Regions from separate parts of the Enterobacter sp. UPMP2060 genome, predicted to be linked through region 2. Evidence: predicted binding sites of a transcription regulator. Region 2 holds the regulator's gene; the other holds the start of a gene.
What was found. Region 2 encodes sigma-54, which starts transcription at its own class of promoters, with help from an activator protein. Its sites were predicted from a motif close to GTTGGCACANNTTTCGCTNT; they were not measured.

Region 1 (3,866 bases), on a different contig from region 2:
CCGGCCTGCAAACTTTCCTGCATCAGGCCAATATTCAGTGAAAAATAGCTCAGGAGTTCAGGAAGCGGGGTGCCGAACAGTTTACGTGCGCTTTGGGCGAGCAGCTGCTGCGCCGCCGGGTTGGCGTAATGAACGGCCAGCTCGTCATCGACCAGCAATATGCTGTTAATCAAAGAATTGAGGATCTGCCCAGCATCGGGCAGCGTGCCAGTTGCCATTCAGCAGTCTCCTGGAGTCGTTTGCACTAATTTAGTGCAGTATAGCGTTTTCGGCGTAAAAAGCGCGTGAGATCAGGTTGTTGGTGGAGAAAAAAGCCCATCCGGAGATGGGCTAAAAGTTTCCACGGCAACTACCCCCGGCGCTTATCACGCCGGGTAAAACAACTTTAATTAAACGCTGTAGTACAGCTCGAACTCTACCGGGTGTGGCGTCATACGCACGCGGTCGTTCTCTTCCATACGCAGGGCGATGTAAGCATCGATAGCGTCGTCAGTGAATACGCCACCTGCAGTCAGGAACTCGCGGTCTGCGTCCAGCGCCTGCAGGGCTTCTTCCAGAGAGCCAGCAACCTGTGGGATCTCTTTCGCTTCTTCTGGCGGCAGGTCGTACAGGTTTTTGTCCATCGCTTCGCCCGGGTGGATCTTGTTCTTGATACCGTCCAGACCGGCCATCAGCAGTGCTGCGAAGCACAGGTATGGGTTAGCCGCTGGGTCCGGGAAGCGAACTTCGATACGACGTGCTTTAGGAGAAGCCACCACCGGAATACGGATAGAAGCAGAACGGTTACGTGCAGAGTAGGCCAGCATCACTGGCGCTTCGTAGCCCGGGACCAGACGCTTGTAGGAGTTCGTGGTTGGGTTCGCCAGGGCGTTGATCGCTTTAGCGTGTTTGATAACACCACCGATGTAATACAGCGCCTGCTCGGACAGACCGGCATATTTGTCGCCAGAGAACAGGTTGGTACCGTTCTTGGACAGAGACATGTGGCAGTGCATACCGGAACCGTTATCGCCAAACATTGGTTTTGGCATGAAGGTCGCGGTTTTACCGAAACGGTGCGCAACGTTGTGCACAACGTATTTGTAGATCTGAATTTCGTCCGCTTTTTTGGTCATGGTGTTGAAGCGGGTTGCCACTTCGTTCTGACCAGCAGTCGCCACTTCGTGGTGGTGAGCTTCAACAACCAGGCCCATCTCTTCCATCACCAGACACATGGTGGAACGGATGTCCTGTGCAGAGTCGACCGGAGGAACCGGGAAGTAACCGCCTTTCACACCAGGACGGTGACCTTTGTTACCGCCTTCGTATTTAGTGGAGGAGTTCCATGCACCTTCGATGTCGTCGATAGCCACGTGGGAGCCAGAAATAGAGGCACCGAAGCGGATGTCATCGAACAGGAAGAATTCTGGCTCTGGCCCGAACAGAACGGTGTCTGCGATGCCGGTAGAACGCAGGTACTCTTCAGCGCGTTTCGCGATAGAACGTGGGTCGCGGTCGTAGCCCTGCAGCGTGCCTGGTTCGAGGATGTCGCAACGAATGATCAGGGTTGGTTCTTCGAAGAACGGATCAATGACCGCAGTGGTCGCGTCTGGCATCAGAACCATGTCGGATTCGTTAATGCCTTTCCAGCCACCAATGGAGGAGCCGTCAAACATTTTGCCTTCTTCAAAGAATTCGGCGTTCACCTGATGAGCAGGGATTGTGACGTGCTGTTCTTTTCCTTTGGTATCGGTGAAGCGCAGATCAACAAACTTCACTTCATGTTCGTTCAGCATCGTCAAAACGTGTTCAGCGGACATACTTAACTCTCCAGATTGGTCATTGTCGTCGTGGTAACGAGGTCTTCAATTTCTGTTTGTACTGGCTGGTGCCATGTATTTTTTATAAAGCGAAATCTGTGCCAACTTTTAAATCACCCCAAAAAGGCGTTATCATGCGCACCATAGTGCAAAAGGGCTGCACCACAATGGATTTGTTGCACCAGTATAGTGCTTCAATGTGAACATTGAGCACCATATTGGTGCAATTTACGTTAAAGTGCCCTTTTACCGCTCCGTGAAAGCGATCACAAAGCATCTCTGCAATACTTGTTTGCGGGGGATGTTTGTGATCCTGTTTTGTAGTGCGATTAATCCGTGTACAATAACGCGCTATTTCTAAATGCCTGAGGCAAAGTTGTGATCGAAAATTTGCGTAACATCGCCATCATCGCGCACGTTGACCATGGTAAAACTACCCTGGTCGACAAGCTGCTGCAGCAATCCGGTACGTTTGATGCGCGTGCCGAAACCCAAGAACGCGTGATGGACTCCAACGATTTGGAGAAAGAGCGTGGGATTACCATCCTCGCGAAAAACACCGCGATTAAATGGAATGACTACCGTATCAACATCGTTGATACCCCAGGGCACGCCGACTTCGGTGGTGAAGTTGAACGTGTAATGTCCATGGTAGACTCCGTTCTGCTGGTCGTTGACGCAATGGATGGCCCAATGCCACAGACGCGCTTCGTGACCAAAAAAGCTTTTGCCCATGGTCTGAAGCCAATCGTTGTTATCAACAAAGTTGACCGCCCTGGCGCGCGTCCTGACTGGGTTGTTGACCAGGTCTTCGACCTGTTCGTTAACCTCGACGCGACCGACGAGCAGCTGGACTTCCCTATCGTTTACGCCTCTGCGCTGAACGGTATCGCAGGTCTGGACCACGAAGACATGGCTGAAGACATGACCCCGCTGTATCAGGCGATTGTTGACCGTGTTCCTGCACCAAATGTCGATCTCGACGGCACCCTGCAGATGCAGATCTCTCAGCTCGACTACAACAACTACGTTGGCGTAATCGGCATTGGTCGTATCAAGCGCGGTAAAGTGAAGCCTAACCAGCAGGTTACTATCATCGATAGCGAAGGCAAAACCCGTAACGGTAAAGTCGGTAAAGTACTGACTCACCTGGGTCTTGAGCGTATCGAGAGTGACGTTGCGGAAGCGGGCGACATCATCGCTATCACCGGTCTGGGTGAACTGAACATCTCCGACACCATCTGCGATCCGCAGAACGTCGAAGCGCTGCCAGCCCTGTCCGTTGATGAACCAACCGTATCCATGTTCTTCAACGTCAACACCTCTCCGTTCTGTGGTAAAGAAGGTAAATTCGTTACCTCTCGTCAGATCCTTGACCGCCTGAACAAAGAGCTGGTGCACAACGTTGCGCTGCGCGTTGAAGAAACCCAGGATGCTGATGCATTCCGCGTTTCTGGTCGTGGTGAGCTGCACCTGTCTGTTCTGATCGAAAACATGCGTCGTGAAGGTTTCGAAATGGCGGTTTCCCGTCCGAAAGTAATCTTCCGCGAAATCGACGGCCGTAAACAAGAGCCGTTCGAAAACGTAACGCTGGACGTTGAAGAGCAGCACCAGGGTTCTGTGATGCAGGCTCTGGGTGAGCGTAAAGGCGACCTGAAAAACATGAATCCAGATGGCAAAGGCCGCGTACGTCTCGACTACGTGATCCCAAGCCGTGGTCTGATCGGCTTCCGTTCAGAGTTCATGACCATGACCTCCGGTACCGGTCTGCTGTACTCCACCTTCAGCCACTACGACGACGTTCGTCCGGGCGAAGTGGGCCAGCGTAACAACGGCGTGCTGATCTCCAACGGTCAGGGTAAAGCGGTTGCGTTTGCGCTGTTCGGTCTGCAGGATCGCGGCAAGCTGTTCCTGGGTCACGGTGCTGAAGTTTACGAAGGCCAGATCATCGGTATTCACAGTCGTTCTAACGACCTGACCGTAAACTGCCTGACCGGTAAGAAACTGACCAACATGCGTGCGTCCGGTACTGACGAAGCAACGGTTCTGGTTCCACCGATCAAGATG
Region 2 (3,866 bases):
TAAAAACCCATGTCTTCCAGGGCGCGCAGAGCAACGGATTTCCCCGACCCTGAACGGCCACTGACAATCATCAGCACCATGTTCCGTTTCTCCTCAGGACAACAGATGTGAAGGCCATCTCCTGGTTATGCATCATCCTGATTGCCTTCTGCTTCAGTGATAATTTGATAGAGCTCTTCATCACTTTGGGCCGAGCGCAGTCGACGGCAAATGGTTTTATCGGCCAGACGTTTTGCGACCAGCGACAGCGTATGCAGATGGGTTTTCGTCTGGTCGGCAGGTACCAGCAGCGCGAAGAGGAGATCGACGGGCTGGTTATCAATGGCATCGAAGGCGATGGGTGTTTCAAGCTGCACAAACACACCAACGGCACGCAGGGTATCCTCTTCCAGTTTGCCGTGCGGGATCGCGATGCCGTTGCCGATACCGGTACTGCCCATTTTTTCACGGGTCAGAATCGCTTCGAACACCACCTGCGGCGGCAGGCCCAGCTGTTTGGCAGCCAGTTCACTGATGATCTCCAGCGCACGTTTTTTGCTCTGGCAGTGAACCGCACTGCGGGTACATTCCTGGTTAAGGACATTGCTCAGTTGAAGAGCGGAATCGTTGTTCATCATAATTTCACCTAAGCGCTAACTGTACAAATGGCCTGTTGTGTTTCACAACAGGCCGTCCTGCACCCGTTAACTGCCCGGACAATTAGTGTTGTTTCAGTTTATCTTTATGTTTATTGAGCTGTCGTGCAAGCTTATCAATCAAGCCGTCGATAGCAGCGTACATGTCTTGCCCTTCCGCACTGGCATGCAGTTCACCCCCGTTAACATGCAGGGTGGCATCCGAGATATGAGTCACTTTCTCCACTTTCAACACAATATAGACCTGATTGATCCTTTCGAAATACTGCTCGAGTTTTGCAAACTTCGCGTTCACGAAGTCGCGTAAAGCCTCAGTAATTTCGACGTTTTGTCCAGTGATGTTGAGCTGCATAGTGTCTTCCTTATCGGTTGTGTCAGACCAGCTGTTTACGCTGGTTGGACGGCGGAATGGATAAAGACTCTCGATACTTCGCAACAGTACGACGTGCCACCATAATACCCTGATCGGACAGCATGGTGGTTAACTTACTGTCGCTTAGTGGCTTCGCGGGGTTCTCCGCGGCGATCAACTTCTTCACCAGGGCACGAATGGCCGTTGACGACGCTTCGCCGCCGCCCTCGGTATTCACATGGCTGGAGAAGAAATACTTAAGCTCAAATATACCGCGTGGACTGTGCAGATACTTCTGCGTGGTGACACGGGAAATGGTTGATTCATGCATTTCGACGGCCTGGGCGATATCCGCCAGTACCATCGGTTTCATATACTCTTCGCCCTGCTCAAAGAACGCCTGCTGCTGTTCGACAATACAGCGGCTGACGCGCAGCAGCGTATCATTTCGGCTCTCCAGACTTTTGATCAACCATCGCGCTTCCTGAAGATTGCTACGAATATATTGATTGTCGGAGTCGTTACGCGCGCTGGTGCACATGGAGGCATACTGCTGGTTGATTTGCAGGCGAGGGATGCTGTCTGAGTTCAGTTCAACGACCCAGCGGTCATTGTGTTTTCTGACCAGCACATCCGGGATCACGTACTCGGGCTCGCTGGTTTGGATCGACTGTCCCGGGCGGGGATCGAGTGACTGGATCAGATTCACCGCTTCTTTCAGCACCTCTTCCTTCAGGCGCGTGACGCGCATCAGGCTGCGGAAATCGTGGTTGGCCAACAGATCCAGATGATCGCTGATGATTAAGCGCGCCTCGTCGAGCCATGGCGTCTCTTTGCTGAACTGAGAAAGCTGGATCAGCAGGCAGTCGCGCAGATCTTTTGCGGCCACGCCTACCGGATCGAAACGCTGGATGCGCTTCAGAACGGCTTCGATCTCCTCAAGTTCAATCTCTTCGTCGCCCATGCTTTCCAGGATATCGTCCAGCGTGACGGTCAAATAGCCGGTGTCGTCAACGGCATCGACAATTGAGGTGGCAATCGCGCGGTCGGTATCGGAGAAGGGGGTAAGTTCCACCTGCCACATCAGGTAATCCTGCAGCGACTGGGTGGTTTCTCCCTGATAGACCGGTAGCTCATCATCCTGGTAGTCTGCACGCGTACCGGAAGGGGTTCCGGCGGTGTAGATTTCATCCCAGCTGGCATCCAGCGGTAGCTCGTCGGGCATCTCTTTTTGTTCGAGTGCATCCGCGGTGTCGAGCGCTTCTGTATCCTGTGACTGCTGAGTATCTACCTCGTCATGAAGATCGGTTTGTTCCAGCAGGGGGTTGCTGTCCAGCGCCTGCTGGAGCTCCTGCTGAAGTTCTAACGTGGACAGTTGCAACAGGCGAATTGCCTGCTGTAGCTGCGGCGTCATTGCCAGTTGTTGGCTGAGCCTTAATTGCAAACCTTGCTTCATGTTCAGAGCGTTTTTCTCCGGTTCGGCGTTACGTTACCTCTACCCTATCAGAGTCTGAAGTCTTCCCCAAGATAGACGCGCTTAACATGATCGTCTTCGAGGATCTGTTGCGGCGTACCGTGGGCGATCAGATTGCCCTGGCTGACAATATACGCGCGTTCACACACGGCCAGCGTTTCACGGACGTTGTGGTCGGTGATCAGTACGCCAAGCCCGCTGTCACGCAGGTGTTCAATGATGCGTTTAATGTCGATAACCGAGATCGGGTCAACGCCCGCAAACGGTTCATCCAGAAGGATAAATTTCGGGTTTGCGGCCAGCGCACGTGCAATCTCAACACGACGGCGTTCACCCCCGGAGAGTGCCTGACCGAGGCTGTCGCGCAGATGCTCAATGTGGAACTCTTCCATCAACTCGTTGGCACGATCCTGACGCTGTTCGCTGGTCAGATCGTTACGAATTTCCAGGACCGCCATCAGGTTATCGTAAACGCTAAGACGACGGAAAATGGAGGCTTCCTGCGGCAGGTAGCCGATCCCGCGACGCGCGCGCGCGTGCAGCGGCAGAAGGCTGATGTCTTCATCGTCAATAATAATGTTGCCGGCATCGCGCGGCACAATGCCAACGACCATGTAGAAAGTGGTGGTTTTACCCGCACCGTTAGGGCCAAGCAGCCCCACGATTTCGCCGGAGTTGACGGTCAGACTGACATCTTCTACGACACGGCGGCCCTTGTAGGCCTTCGCGAGATTTTTTGCAGTTAATGTTGCCATAACGAATTAGTTACTCTTCTTCTGTGCCGGGGCCTGGCCTTTGCCTTTGTCCTGCAGCTGCGACGGAACCAGGACAGTCGTGACGCGTTTGCCTTTCTCGCTGGAGGCCTGCATTTTTTGCTCTTTAACCAGATAGGTGATCTGGTCGCCGGTAATGTTGCTGTCCAGCTGTTCCAGATACGCGTTTCCGGTCAGGATGACCAGGTCCTTCGCCAGCTCATAGTGCATATGCGAGGCGCGGCCTTTCACCGGTTTGCCGTTGTCCTGCATCTGGTAGAAGGTGGCCGGGTTGCCGTAACCATCAATGATCTCTTTGCCCTGCTCGCCACCCGGACGGGTCACGACCACTTTGTCGGCGTTAATTTTGATGGTGCCCTGAGTCATGACGACGTTACCTGTGAAGGTGACGACGTTGCCCTGCATATCGAGAGACTGGGTATCAGACTCGATATGGATCGGTTGGTCGGTATCGCCCGTTACAGCAAGCGCGGGGAGACTGGTCGCCAGCATCGCGCTGGCGATAATTACTTTAAGGCTGAGTTTGTTTGTTTTGAATTTCATAGGAGGTTCTAACCTTTTCAATCAGCTCGGCGTTCTTGCTGCGTAAGTTCCCGCGCATTCTCAAACCGCTGGAATTAAATGTTGTGCCA

Region 1: glnA (glutamate--ammonia ligase) is a predicted target of sigma-54. The motif match lies at 1,886-1,905, and genes of this name have one in related genera.

What each region holds. Positions count from the first base shown of each region.
Region 1 covers NZ_JBSKJQ010000019.1:13,498-17,363, forward strand. The annotation lists gene glnL (nitrogen regulation protein NR(II)) at 1-218, opposite strand, end outside; gene glnA (glutamate--ammonia ligase) at 390-1,799, opposite strand; gene typA (ribosome-dependent GTPase TypA) at 2,178-3,866, shown strand, end outside.
Region 2 covers NZ_JBSKJQ010000007.1:112,182-116,047, reverse strand. The annotation lists gene rapZ (RNase adapter RapZ) at 1-80, opposite strand, end outside; gene ptsN (PTS IIA-like nitrogen regulatory protein PtsN) at 126-617, opposite strand; gene hpf (ribosome hibernation promoting factor) at 700-987, opposite strand; gene rpoN (RNA polymerase factor sigma-54) at 1,010-2,443, opposite strand; gene lptB (LPS export ABC transporter ATP-binding protein) at 2,491-3,216, opposite strand; gene lptA (lipopolysaccharide ABC transporter substrate-binding protein LptA) at 3,223-3,777, opposite strand; gene lptC (LPS export ABC transporter periplasmic protein LptC) at 3,746-3,866, opposite strand, start outside.